Regions from separate parts of the Arthrobacter sp. 24S4-2 genome, predicted to be linked through region 3. Evidence: riboswitches for the same ligand, from Rfam matches in the RefSeq annotation. Region 3 holds a riboswitch; each other region holds the start of a gene.
The links. A riboswitch is a leader RNA that binds a small molecule or an ion and turns the genes downstream of it on or off. The one in region 3 is predicted to bind S-adenosylmethionine.

Region 1 (4,303 bases), 2.0 Mb from region 3:
TTTCGGTGAACTCGGAACGCGTTCCGGAGGCAACCTGAAGGTGACCGTTGAGGAGATCATCGGTGGGGAAACCAACACCGTTGCGGTGCAGAACAACCGTGCAGAGAACGGCGGCCGGGCCCTGGACCAGGACGGCGCAATTGCATTCCGGGTGGCTGACGGCAAGATCACCGAGGGGCGGGAGTTCTTCCAGGACACCGCGAAAGGCGACGCATTCTGGGCCTAGCCGAACCTACAGCGAGACCCAGTACTTCCGCACCTCCGGCACCGCGGCCGCAACCAGTTCGCCACTGATGGGAACCGACGCCTCGGCCACACCAACGTCATCCCACTGCGCCACCACCCGGGTATCCCCCCAGCGGTAGCGGCCAGAGCCAGAACCCACGGTTGACGGAGGGGCGCCGGGTGACCCGCAAGGCGCTTTTTTAGCGCGAACGGTCAGTTAAGGCCCTCAAAATGCAGGAATCAGGGCCGTATCTGCCCGTTCGCGCTGTTCGTTCGCGCTATTCCGATCTGCGTTGGTCAGATCTGCTTGAGTGCCTGCTCCAGGTCGCGGATGAGGTCGTCAACATCCTCGAGCCCCACGGACAGCCGCACCACGCCGTCGCTCAGCCCGATGGCCGCACGGCCTTCCGGACCCATGGCGCGGTGCGTGGTGGTGGCCGGGTGGGTGATCAGTGACTTCGCATCGCCGAGGTTGTTGGAGATGTCGATGATCCGCAGCGAATCCAGCAGCGCGAAGGCGGCCTCCTTCGCCGTACGGCCCCCGGACGCTGAAAGCTCCAGCGTGAGCACTGTGCCGCCGGCCTTCATCTGCTTGGCGGCCAGTTCGTACTGCGGGTGGGATTTCAGGAGCGGGTACTTGACCCAGCTGACGGCGGGCTGCTCCTCAAGCCACTCGGCCAGGCGAAGTGCGGAGGCGGAGGAATGGTTGACGCGCAGCGCCATGGTTTCCAGGCCCTTGGTCAGGACCCAGGCGTTGAATGCGGACAGCGCCGGCCCGGTATGGCGCATGAGCTGCTTGACCGGTCCGTCGATGAACTCCTTGGTGCCCAGGATGGCACCGCCAAGGACCCGGCCCTGGCCGTCGATGTGCTTGGTGCCGGAGTAAACGATCACGTCGGCACCGAGTTCGCCGCAGCGCTGCAGTAGGGGAGTGGCAAAGACGTTGTCGACGACGACGGTCGCCCCTGCCGCGTGTGCCAGTTCGCTGACAGCGGCGATGTCCACGATTTCCTGCATCGGGTTGGACGGCGACTCGAAGAAGACCGCCGTCGTCGGCTCCGAAAGGGCGGCGCGCCACTGCTCAAGGTCCGGGCCGTCCACAAACACAGTTTCCACGCCCCACCGGGGCAGGATCTCGTTCAGGATCACAAAGCAGGAGCCGAACAGCGAGCGTGCGGCCACAACGCGGTCACCGGCAGCCAGCAGGGCACCCAGTGCCGTGAAGACGGCGGACATTCCCGACGCCGTCGCAAAGCACGCTTCGGTGCCTTCGAGCAACCGGAGCCGCTCCTGGAACGTGGCCACGGAGGGATTGCCGTAGCGGGAGTACACAAACCGTTCGTCCTCGCCGGTGAAGGCGCGCTCGGCAGCTGCCGCGGATTCATACACGAAGCCGGAGTTCAGGAAGATCGGCTCCGCGGTCTCCTGGAAATTGGTGCGGTCAAGACCGCCGCGAACAGCCTGGGTGTCAGGGCTCCAGCCGGCGGCGTCGGGGTTGAAGGTCACTTAGTTCTTTCCGAGGTTGGTGGGCAGGCCGCGGTTCTTCCAGCCGTTGACGGTGCGCTCGCCCCATCGGTCCGGTTCGCCCTCAAAGCCTTCAAGGACGTTGTAGGCCGTGAACCCGGCCTGCGTGGCGGCAATTGCGGCGGCCACCGAGCGCGCGCCGGAACGGCAAAGGAACACCAATTCGACGCCGGTGTCCTCCGGAGCCTGCTGCTTCAGCTGGTCGACGAAATCCGGGTTGGGGATGCCGCCGGGGAAGGTCCACTGGATGAAGAGGGGATCATTTCGCTTTTCGTTGGCGGACGCCGTTTCCGGGATGCCGATATGCGCCCACTCGCCCTCGGTGCGGACATCCACCAGGACTGCGCCCTGTTCCAGCTTGGCCCAGGCGTCCTGCGGGCTCAGGTCTCCGGCGTAGCTCACGCGTGCCCCTCGAAACCGTCGCCGGGGAAGTCGGCGTCGAAGTCGAGCTCGTCCACCGCGGTTGCCACAGCAGCGTCGGCAGTGGCGATGGCTGCCGGAAGGATCACAGCCTGCGCAACGATCACGGTGGTGCCGTTGAACGTGGCCGCCGGGCTCCCGTGCAGGACGTAGCCTTCGGCCAGCGCCGCGGAGATGCGCTCGCAGAAGGAACGGTCATCCGGGCCGGTGATCAGGCGGTACGCCAGCTTTTCCTGGGACAGGTCCTGGCCAGCGGCAGCCGGGGCGGCGGCCGGAACCAGTTGGGCGGGGGCGTCAGACACGACGGGTCTCCTTCTCTCACGCTTGCAGCTCGAATTGGTCGATATGCCGAGTATTCACCTGAGGCACCCCGCCGCGAAAGGGAGGGTTGCCGACCGGCCAGTCAGGGCTTGGCACCGGTTCTCATTACTCCCCAAAAACGTAACACTTACGACGGCGGCCCGCACCGCCGTCGTCGTCATCTTCCGTAACGGGACCACGCGCAATGCGCAATCAACCCGGAGCCAATCGGGGGTTATTGCGGCCCGTACATGACCCTGCGTTGCAGTTACAAATGGCCGCACCGGGAGGATAATGACGGGAGATGAACCGCTGTAACGCCGGATGAAACCAGGCAGCCGTGAACAGATCCAACGGGAATACAGTCAGTCCCATGCTGCACTTCGGTTGGTTTGTGGGTCACGGATTTGGCGTCCAGGGCTGGGGAACGCCCGGCTACGGCGTCGGCTACGACTGGAAAAAGCCGGCGCTCTATCAGCACGCCGTGCGCGAATTCGAGCGGGCCGGGCTGGACCTGTTCATCATCGAGGACTCCCTCACGGTTCCGGACACCTACGGCGGCAGTGCCGAGGTGTCGCTGGCGCAGGCGTCCTTTGCGCCCAAGCACGATCCGCTGGCACTGGTCCCGTACCTGCTCTCCGCCGCGGAACACCTGGGCATTGTTCCCACGGTCAGCGCCTCTTTCTACCCGCCGTTTACGGCAGCCCGGCTGCTGGCCACCCTGCAGCACTTTTCCAACGGCCAGCTGGGCTGGAACGTGGTGACGTCCGGCAGCGACCTTGCCGCGCAGAACTACGGGCTGGACCAGCAGATCGAGCATGACCTCCGCTACGAGAAAGCCGAGGAGTTCGTGGTCGTTGTCCGCAAACTCTGGCGCAGCTGGGCCCCCGACGCCATCCTGGAGGACGCGGAAGCGGGCGTCTTTGCGGACCACACGAAGGTCCATCCGATCAACCACAACGGCGAGTTCTTCAAGGTCCGGGGGCCGCTGAACACCGCACCGCTGCCGGAGGAGCCGGTGCTGGTCCAGGCCGGCGCGTCGCCGCGGGGCAAGGCCTTCGCGGGCGCAAACGCCGACGTCGCAATAGCCCTGGCCCGGGGCGCGGACGGCATGAAGGACTACCGCAACTCCATCCGGGCGGAGGCCGCCGCGGCCGGCCGGAACCCAGACGACGTCAAGGTGCTGTTCGTCCTCAAACCCACCGTGGTGGGCTCCCGCGCCGAGGCTGATGACCTCCGTGAGCAGCGCCGGCAGCTCACGCAGCGCGACATCGACAGCCAGCTGAACTCCATCTCCTACCTCTCGGTCATCGACTTCAAACAGTTCGACCTCGACGCGCCGCTCCCCGAACTCACCACCAACAGCAACCAGGGGACCCTGGACCACTTCGCCAAGGCAGGTCCGCCCGGATCCACGCTGCGCCAGCTCCTGCAGGCACGCAGCGGCGGCGCGGGCGACAGCATCATCGGCACGGCCGAGGACATTGCGGAGTACCTCGAGGAGACCGGCGCCCAGGTGGGTGGGGACGGGTTCCTGTTCTCCGGCTTCGTAGACCCGGCCACTGTTCACGGCGTCCTGGATCGCCTGGCGCCGGTGCTGCGGCGGCGGGGGCTGCTCCGTACAAGCTATGGCGACGGCGGGTTCCGCCGGAACCTGCTGGACTTCTAGCGCCATGGGAAACGGCGGCAGCACTTTCCTCATCGGCACGGCGCACGTGCGTGCCAAGGACATCGCTGAGGCCGCGGCGGATCCGGCCATGAAATTCGTCCTGAGCACGGACGCGCTGGAGCTGATCGGGCTCTCCCGGGAAGTGGTGCAGCAGGCCATCGACTC
Region 2 (4,303 bases), 2.0 Mb from region 3:
GAAAGTGTCTGATACGGCATGTTCCAGCAACTCGGCCTCATCATGGACCTCGTCCCAGCTGTAGCCGAGCTCCTGGACAAGGTAAGTCTCGATGAGGCGGTGCCGCCGGACCATGGACAGCGCCAGGCGGATGCCGTCGGCCGTGAGCGTGATGGCACTGTAGGGCTTGTGGTCAACCAGCCCCTGGTCCTTGAGCTTGCGGACCATTTCCGAGACCGAGGAGTTGGCCACGCCCAGCCGCTGGGCCAGCTGTGAGGACGTGATTGGCTTGTCCTGCCACTCCGTGAAGGAATAGATGACCTTGACGTAGTCCTCGATGGAGGAGGAGGGCGCGCTGGTCTTCACGAGTCCAAGCCTACCGCGTTGGTTACGGGACTCATGCCTTGAAAGCCCGCCACGTCTGGGTCAGGTAGGGGAGTCCGATGGCTTCCCCGCGGGAGTGGGCCAGGTGGTCGTGGAGGTACCAGTCCAGGTTGGCACGGACCTTCGCCCGGGTGAGCTCACCGGCAGCGAGGTAGTAGCTGCGCGACTTGGCCAGTTCCACGATGTCTTCGGTGGTCACCGGATCCTCCCAGCGGGTCAGATGGCTCTCCAGCCCGGTAAATTCAGGCCCCACTGCCGGCCGGAAGTCCGGTTTGTGGACATCCCCGGCATGCATGATCCGGGAGAGCCGGTGCACCCAGGGCACCGACGTGTCCAGCTGGTTCCAGACCAGCCCCAGCACACCGCCGGGGCGGAGGATGCGGGCAAGCTCCGTACTGGCCCGAATGGGGTCGCACCAGTGCCACGCCTGGGCAACGCTGACGACGTCGAACGCACGGTCCGGGAGTCCGGTGTCCTCTGCGGTGCCCTCCGTCGCGGGAACTCCCGGAAGGGAGAACCGCAGTTGGGTGAGCATGTCCGTTGACGGGTCCACGGCTGAGACAGCCAGTCCGCGTTCAACAAGCAGGGCGGTGAATTTTCCGGTCCCCGCCCCGATGTCCGCGGCGTCGGCAACCCCGGCTGTCCTGCCGATGCTGCCTACAAGCCAGTCTGCGGAGTCCGCAGGGTAGCCGGGGCGCACCCGGTCATAGTGCTCGCCGCCGCCCTGGAAGCTCCGGCCGAGCTCGTGACGGCGTGTGTGATGCAGTTTGGGGCCTCCCCGTGCCACGTGCAGTCTCCTTCGGGCAGGCGTGATTTCTTACCCCTCGAATTTACCGCAAGTAGCTCCCCGTTCCGGTCCCCTTCACCGCCGGGGAGCCGGGGAAAGCTCCGAACCGCGTTTAGTCCTCGGTGCAGGGCGCCGCGCCGGCGGTGCCGGGCGTGTTCGGTGCCCAGTCCGGGTAGGTGCGGGTGTCGTTGGCCGGAACCCAGCGGCCCGAGTCCACCACATAATCCCAGCCAAGTCCGGTCCGGCGGAGTTCTTCGATGCCGGCAAGCAGGCGCTGTGCATCTTCCAGCCTGGACCCGACGCCGAAGCTTGCCCGCAGCGAGCCGGAAGGCAGGCCAAGGCGCTTGAGCAGCGGGTGGGCGCAGAAGCGGCCGTCGCGAAGGCCCACGCCGTGTTCGGCCGAAAGGTAGGCCGCCACGAGGCCGGCGTCGTAGCCCTCGACGGAGAAGTTCACAACACCAATGGTGTCCGCGGCCTGGTCCGTGTCGCTGAAAATCTGGTGGACAGTCACGCCGTCGATCTTCCGCAAGCCCTCAACGAGGAAGGACCGGATGGCGGTTTCGTGGGCGTGCCACAGTTCCTGGTCGAGGGCCCCGATGACCTGCGTGGCGCGGGCCAGCGTGGCGGCGCCGAGCACGTTGGGCGAGCCGCCCTCGTGCCGTGCCGGTCCGGTGGTCCAGCTGACAGAGTCCAGCCTGGCCTCCCGCACGGCGCCGCCGCCTGCAAGGTGGGGGGTGCCGGCGTCGAGCCAGTCCGGCCGGCCGACCAGTACGCCGGAGCCGAAGGGCGCGTACAGCTTGTGGCCCGAGAAGGCGAGGTAGTCGACGTCGTCCGCTGCGATGTTGATGCGGCGGTGAGGGGCCAGCTGCGCCGCGTCAACAACAATCCGGGCGCCGTGTTCGTGGGCCAGGGCCGCCAGCTCGCGGATCGGAAGGATTTCGCCGGTGACGTTGGAGGCGCCCGTTACCGCGAGCAGGCTGATGTCCCCTTGGCGGAGTTCGGTGCGCAGGCTCTCGATGGTGGCGCTGAGTGTGGGGGCGGCAACGACGCTGCGGTGCGGCACACCTTGCCAGGGGAGAAGGTTGGCGTGGTGTTCGATGTCGAGGTAGAGCACTTCGCCGGTGTGCCGGCCGTCTGAAACGGGCAGGCAGCCGGCCAGCAGATTCAGGGAATCCGTGGTGTTCCTGGTGAAGATCACGGAATCGTCAGGCCTGCCGCTAACGAAGGTCCGGACGATGTTCCGGGAGTTTTCGTAGACCGAGGTGCTGATCTGTGAGGCGTAGCCGGCGCCGCGGTGCACGCTGGCGTAGTAGGGCAGGATTTCATTCAGGTAGGCCGACACGACGGACAGGGCCGGGGCGGAGGCCCCGTAGTCCAGGTTGGCGTAACGCACGTGACCGCCCTGGATCAGTGGCGCCTGGATCTCGGCGCCGGTGACGGCCGACAGCGGGCGCAGGGCCACCGCAAACCGTTCGTCCAGGAGTCCGGGGGCAGAGCCCGTCTTGGTGCGGTGGTTTGCGGGGAAAGTGGCAGTAGTCATGGGGACCTTACTGTAAAGGACCCCGCATTCCGGGGATCCGCGCTTGCCGGGTCCGTTCCGGACCGGCCTGGTCGTCACCCGGGGCACCCCACCGCGAATGGAGGGTTGCCGGCCAGCAAACCGGGGTTTAGCGCTGGCACTCGTGACCTGCTGAAAAGCCTAGGACATCAGCGTTGCCCGGGGAAAGTCGCGGGCATTATTAAGCAGTTTGTTACGCGCGGTGGAAAAACGGGGAACTTGCCGAACAAACGACGGCGGGATCCCCTATCAGAGGGGATCCCGCCGTCGTTTATTCTGCGCGCTGTCGATTCCACCGCGCCCTCCGGAAGGTCAGTGTTCCGGAGCCGGTCCTCCCTGGAGGAGGTCGTCAAGGTCCGGATTCAGCCGTTTAAGGACTTCGGAGTGCAGGATCGAGTTTGTGGCCAGCGCGTTTCCGCCGAAGGGTCCGTCCACCCCTTCCAGCGAGGTGAAGCGGCCGCCGGCTTCGGTGACGATCGGGACGAGGGCGGCCATGTCGTAGAGGTTCAGCTCCGGCTCGCATGCGATGTCCACCGATCCTTCGGCCACCATGCAATAGGACCAGAAGTCGCCGTAGGCGCGGGTCCGCCACACTTCCTCGGTGAGGCCAAGGAACTCGTCGAGGTTGCCGCGTTCCTTCCAGCCGCCCAGGCTCGAGTAGGAAAGCGACGCGTCCGAAAGGTTGGAAACGTTGGAGACTTTCAGGCGCGTTGCAGCAGCAAGGGACCGCCCCATGTAGGCGCCGGCGCCCTTGGCGGCCCACCAGCGCTTGCCCAGTGCGGGTGCGCTGACCAGCCCGACCACCGGTTCGCCCTCGTCGACGAGGGCGATCAGGGTGGCCCAGACGGGCACGCCGCGGATGAAGTTCTTGGTGCCGTCGATCGGATCAATGATCCAGCGGCGGGAACCGTGCCCGGAGCTGCCGAACTCTTCACCGAGGACGGCGTCGCGGGGACGGGAACGGGAGAGCTGCCCGCGGATGGACTCTTCGGCGGCCTTGTCCGCATCCGTCACTGGCGTCAGGTCCGGCTTGGTTTCAACCTGAAGATCCAGTGCCTTGAAGCGGCTCATTGTCTGGGAATCGACAGAGTCAGCCAGGACATGGGCCAGGCGGAGGTCATCGTTGTAGCTGGAAGCGGGTTGGGTCATGGTTCCAAACTACCGTCTATGCGGCCGGCCGGCTGGGACGCCGCGTTCTGTACCGTGCTCCCCGGGGGTGAACCGCACTAGGAAACCGCCCTAGGAAACGATGCCCAGCTCCTTGGCTTCCTGCGCTTCCATCCTTGGATCGGTGCCCAGCAGGCGGCGGAGTGAGGCCAGCCGCGCCTCGCCGGACGGGCCGGCGTGTCCTTCGGCGACCCAGGCATCCACACCGCAGTTGATCGCTGAGGCATCGTGTTTGCAGCCGCGTTCGCAGGCGTCGGTGCCGGGTTCCAGATCGGGGAAGGACCGCAGGATCCGGTCCGGATCCACGTGCGCCAGGCCAAAGGAGCGGATGCCCGGTGTGTCGATGATCCAGCTCCCGGCAGGTGCGTCACTGATCCGCAGGGCTAGGGCCGACGACGAGGTGTGCCGGCCGCGCCCCGTGACGGCGT
Region 3 (4,303 bases):
CCATCGGTACGGCGGACTGCGGCCAGCTGGCCCAGAACCCGCGCGACTTGTTCGGGCTGTGCTCTGCCACGAGGAGCACTGCGCCGCCCCATTCACCTCCGACGGCGAAGCCCTGGACGAAGCGCAGGAACACGAGCAGCGCCGGGGCCAAATAGCCGATCTGCGCAAAGCCGGGCAGGCAGCCCATCGCGAAGGTGGAGACGCCCACCAGGATGATGCTGAGCTGGAGCAGCTGTTTCCGGCCGAACTTGTCGCCGAAGTGGCCGAAGACGATGCCACCGATGGGGCGTGCAACAAAACCCACAGCGTAGGTGACGAAGGCGGCAATGATCCCGTCCAGTTCCGTGCCGGAATTGGGGAAGAACATCTTGCCGAAAACCAAGGTGGCCGCGGAGGCGTAGAGGAAGAACTCATACCACTCAACAACAGTGCCGGCCATGGAGGCCGTGACCACTTTCTTCAGGCCTGAGGCCTTGACGTCAGTCTCATCTGTGCGCCCTGCGGCAGAGTTTTGCGTACTCATGTGTGAACTCCTTCGGCGTCTCCGTCGACACCATGTGGACCATTCCGTAGCGAACGCGTGTGATGTGCACCACCAATGCGCCGGTCCCCTAGAGTATGGACTCACATTGCCGCAGGCTCAACGCCATTTTCTGCAGGACTGCTCTGCATAAATGCACATTGAGCCGACGGCCTATGCGAAGAAGTTCTCCCGCAACTGCACGTTGAGCTGGCCGATCTCGGTCAGGAATCCGTCGTGGCCGATAGGTGCCTCGATCACGTGTACCGGCACGTCGCCTGGAAGTGCCGCAGCGAGTTCATGGGACTGCGCGGGGAAATACAGCCGGTCGGTATCCACGGCGGCAATGAAGAATTCCGCCCTGGCCTGAGCCAGGGCTTCCTTGAGCGAGCCGCGCCCCCGCGCCACGTCGTGGCTCATGAGTACTTCCGTGATGGCGATGTAGCTGTTGGCATCGAAACGCCGCACCAGCTTGGTGCCCTGGTGGTCGAGGTAGCTCTCCACCTGGTAGCGGCCCCGGTCCCCCAGCGAGACTGCCTGCAGTGGCGCTTCGCCGCCCTGGGCGCTGCGGCCGAAGCGGGTCTCCAGCTCATCCGCGGAGCGGTACGTGATGTGCGCGATCCTGCGGGCAAGGGCCAGGCCGGCCTCGGGCTCCTGGCCGCCGTAGTAGTCGCCCCCGTTGAAGTTGACGTCCTGCCGGATGGCCAGGGTCTGCGCCTGGGCGAAGGCGATCTGCTCGGCAGTGCTGCTGGCACCGATGGAAATCACGCCGCAGCGCCGGACCCGGTCCGGGTAGCTCACCGCCCATTCCAGGGCGCGGGCCCCGCCCATCGATCCGCCCAGCACCGCGTACCAGCTGTCGATGCCCAGAACGTCGGCCAGCCGGGCCTCGGCGGCCGTGGTGTCGCGAAGGGTGACCAGGGGGAAACGTGAGCCCCACGGCTTCCCGTCCGGGGCTGGAGTGGAGGGGCCGGTGGAGCCGTAGCAGCCGCCCAGGATGTTAATGGAGACGACGAAGTACCGGTCAGTGTCAACGGGTGCACCCGGGCCGGCAAGCTGCTCCCACCAGCCCTCCTCGTCGCTGGCTCCCCTCGTCACATGCGTGCTGCCGGTCAGCGCGTGCTGCACCAGTACGGCATTGGAGCGGTCGGCGTTCAGGGTGCCCCACGTTTCGTAGGCGAGCGTTATCTCCGGCAGGTGGCCGCCCGCTTCCAGGTCAAGACTGCCGATGCTCAGGAACTTGACGGTTCCATCAGGGGCGGTTCCATCAGGGGCCGTGCTGGTATTCACTGTGTTGGTATTCACTGTGTGAATGTTTGTTTCGGGTACACCACTGCGGGTGACGGCAATCGTCATTTGAAGACCTCTTCTTCGCGCTTGCCCGCCGCCAACTGGCCGGCAGGCCAGGTCTTCACCCGGGGCACCCCGCCGCGAAAGGAGGGTTGCCGGCCAGCAAGCCGGGGCTGTCACTGGCACTCATGACCTGAAACGAGTCTACGAAATGCGTCCGTGCAATGGCGAAGATTGTGACACCAATATGACTCCCGGCGTCGAGGCGCCGGGAGTCACAGGGGTTCAGCGCTGCGGCGGCAGGCCCGTCGGGGCGGCCGCGCCGGCGCCTCAGTCGCCCTTGGCGGCGCGGAATCCGGCGTCGAGGTCAGCGATGATGTCATCGATGTGTTCGAGCCCCACCGACAGCCGGACGAGGCCCGGCGTCACGCCGGCAACCGCCTGCTGCTCGGCGGTCAGCTGGCTGTGCGTGGTCGACGCCGGGTGGATGACCAGGGAGCGCACGTCACCGATGTTCGCCACGTGGGAGTGCAGTTCCAGGGCGTCCACGAACCGCTTACCGGCTTCGGCACCGCCGGCGATGTTGAACGACACGATGGCGCCGGTGCCTTTGGGCCCGTACTTGCGGCCGCGTTCGTACCAGGGGCTGGACGGCAGCCCTGCATAGGCAACGGATTCGACGTCGTTCCGGGCTTCCAGCCACTCGGCAACGCTCACCGCATTGGCGACGTGACGCTCAACGCGCAGGCTCAGGGTTTCCAGGCCCTGGGCAATGAGGAAGGCGTTGAACGGGGAGACGGCCGAGCCAAGGTCGCGAAGCAGCTGCACGCGGGCCTTGAGGATGTAGGACAGGTTGGCGCCCAGGGCACCGTCCGCGCCGAGGTCCCGCGCGTACACCAGTCCGTTGTAGGTGGGGTCGGGGATGTTGAAGCCAGGGAATCTTTCGGGGTCCTTGCCGAAGTCGAAGTTGCCCGAGTCCACAATTACCCCGGCGATGGCACTGCCGTGGCCGCCGAGATACTTCGTTGCCGAGTGCACCACGACGTCCGCGCCCCACTCCAGCGGCCGGATCAGGTAGGGAGTGGACAGCGTGTTGTCCACGATCAGCGGGACGCCGGCTTCGTGGGCGGTGCGCGAGACGCCCTCGATGTCCAGGACGTCCTGGCGGGGATTGGACACCACTTCGGCGAAGAAAAGCTTGGTGTTGGGCCGGACAGCGTCCTTCCAGTGCTGGAGGTTGTCCGGATCCTCGACGAACGTCACCGAGATGCCGAACTTCTTCAGGGTGTGGGCCAGCAGGTTGTAGGTGCCCCCATAAAGGCTGGGGCTGGCCACCACGTGGTCGCCTGCTTCGGCGACATTGAGGATGGCGAACGTTTCGGCTGCCTGCCCGGAGCTCAGCAGCAGGGCCGCCAGGCCGCCTTCGAGGCTGGCGACGCGCTGTTCAACCGCGTCCTGGGTGGGGTTGCCGATCCGTGTGTAGATGGGCGCAAGCTCGGCCAGCGCGAAGCGGTTGGCGGCGCTTTCGGCGCTGGGGAACACGAACGACGTCGTCTGGTAGATGGGCAGCGCCCGCGCGCCGGTGGCGCTGTCCGGCTCCTGGCCGGCGTGGATCTGTCGGGTTTCAAATGACCATGCGTTGGACATCGGGAAGCTCCTTCTTGGGAAGGGCACCTGTGCCGGAGGCAGGATGTGCCGTCCCAGGGCTGGTGCCGCGCTTGCCGCCCGGCGGGCGCCGGAAGGCCTGGTCTTCACCCGGGGCACCCCACCGCGGAACGAGGGTTGCCGGCCAGCAAGCCGGGGCTTGATGCTGGCGCTCATGACCTGGGCCCAGTCTAGGAAAGGGAAGATGCGCGTGAACAGCTTTGTGACGAAGGACGTCAACCCCCTGGTTCCGGCGGCTCCCGGGCGCCCGTTCGGGACATCCCATCAAGGTTAGGGGACCCTTAGCTGAGAGCTCCATCACAAAGTGTCAAGATGATGGCATGCGCATGGATCACGTCTCTTACGCCTGTGAACAGGATGGCCTGGCAGCCACCACCGAACGTATTTCGTCCGCCCTCGGCGTCGAAGCCGTAAAGGGCGGGGTGCACCCCCGTTTCGGCACCCGTAACATGATCATCCCGCTCGCCGGGCACAAATACCTGGAGGTTGTGGAGGTCCTTGACCACCCGGCATCCGACAAGGCTCCGTTCGGCCAGGCCGTCCGGGCACGCTCCGCCGCAGGCGGCGGCTGGATGGGCTGGTGCGTCGAAGTGGACGACCTGGCACCGTTCGAAGAACGTCTGGGCCGCGCCGCCGTCAACGGCAACCGCAAGTTCCCCGACGGCCGCGAACTCGTCTGGAAGCAGATCGGCATTTTGGGCCTCATCGCGGACCCGCAGGTGCCTTACATGCTCAAGTGGGAAGGCGATCCGGACCTCCACCCGTCCAACGCCTACGCAAGCAACGTCAAGATGTCCAGCCTCACCATTGCCGGCTCCGCGGAGCGGG

Region 1: it holds a riboswitch for S-adenosylmethionine, as region 3 does, so the genes downstream of both, FCN77_RS24280 (DUF1737 domain-containing protein) here and FCN77_RS07570 (homoserine O-acetyltransferase) in region 3, are expected to answer to the same signal.
Region 2: it holds a riboswitch for S-adenosylmethionine, as region 3 does, so the genes downstream of both, FCN77_RS17245 (aminotransferase class V-fold PLP-dependent enzyme) here and FCN77_RS07570 (homoserine O-acetyltransferase) in region 3, are expected to answer to the same signal.

What each region holds. Positions count from the first base shown of each region.
Region 1 is NZ_CP040018.1:5,222,042-5,226,344, reverse strand. Features, by position in the region: gene FCN77_RS24295 (nuclear transport factor 2 family protein) at 1-226, shown strand, start outside; gene FCN77_RS26460 (hypothetical protein) at 233-385, opposite strand; gene FCN77_RS24290 (O-succinylhomoserine sulfhydrylase) at 523-1,731, opposite strand; gene FCN77_RS24285 (rhodanese-like domain-containing protein) at 1,732-2,151, opposite strand; gene FCN77_RS24280 (DUF1737 domain-containing protein) at 2,148-2,411, opposite strand; SAM riboswitch class IV at 2,485-2,600, opposite strand; gene FCN77_RS24275 (NtaA/DmoA family FMN-dependent monooxygenase) at 2,843-4,138, shown strand; partial or broken gene FCN77_RS24270 (aromatic amino acid ammonia-lyase) at 4,098-4,303, shown strand, end outside.
Region 2 is NZ_CP040018.1:3,708,688-3,712,990, reverse strand. Features, by position in the region: gene FCN77_RS17255 (metal-dependent transcriptional regulator) at 1-345, opposite strand, end outside; gene FCN77_RS17250 (methyltransferase domain-containing protein) at 377-1,150, opposite strand; gene FCN77_RS17245 (aminotransferase class V-fold PLP-dependent enzyme) at 1,263-2,690, opposite strand; SAM riboswitch class IV at 2,725-2,838, opposite strand; gene hisN (histidinol-phosphatase) at 3,021-3,857, opposite strand; gene FCN77_RS17235 (ribosome small subunit-dependent GTPase A) at 3,948-4,303, opposite strand, start outside.
Region 3 is NZ_CP040018.1:1,660,212-1,664,514, reverse strand. Features, by position in the region: gene FCN77_RS07575 (MFS transporter) at 1-523, opposite strand, end outside; gene FCN77_RS07570 (homoserine O-acetyltransferase) at 695-1,876, opposite strand; SAM riboswitch class IV at 1,889-2,004, opposite strand; gene FCN77_RS07565 (bifunctional o-acetylhomoserine/o-acetylserine sulfhydrylase) at 2,141-3,457, opposite strand; SAM riboswitch class IV at 3,520-3,635, opposite strand; gene FCN77_RS07560 (VOC family protein) at 3,796-4,303, shown strand, end outside.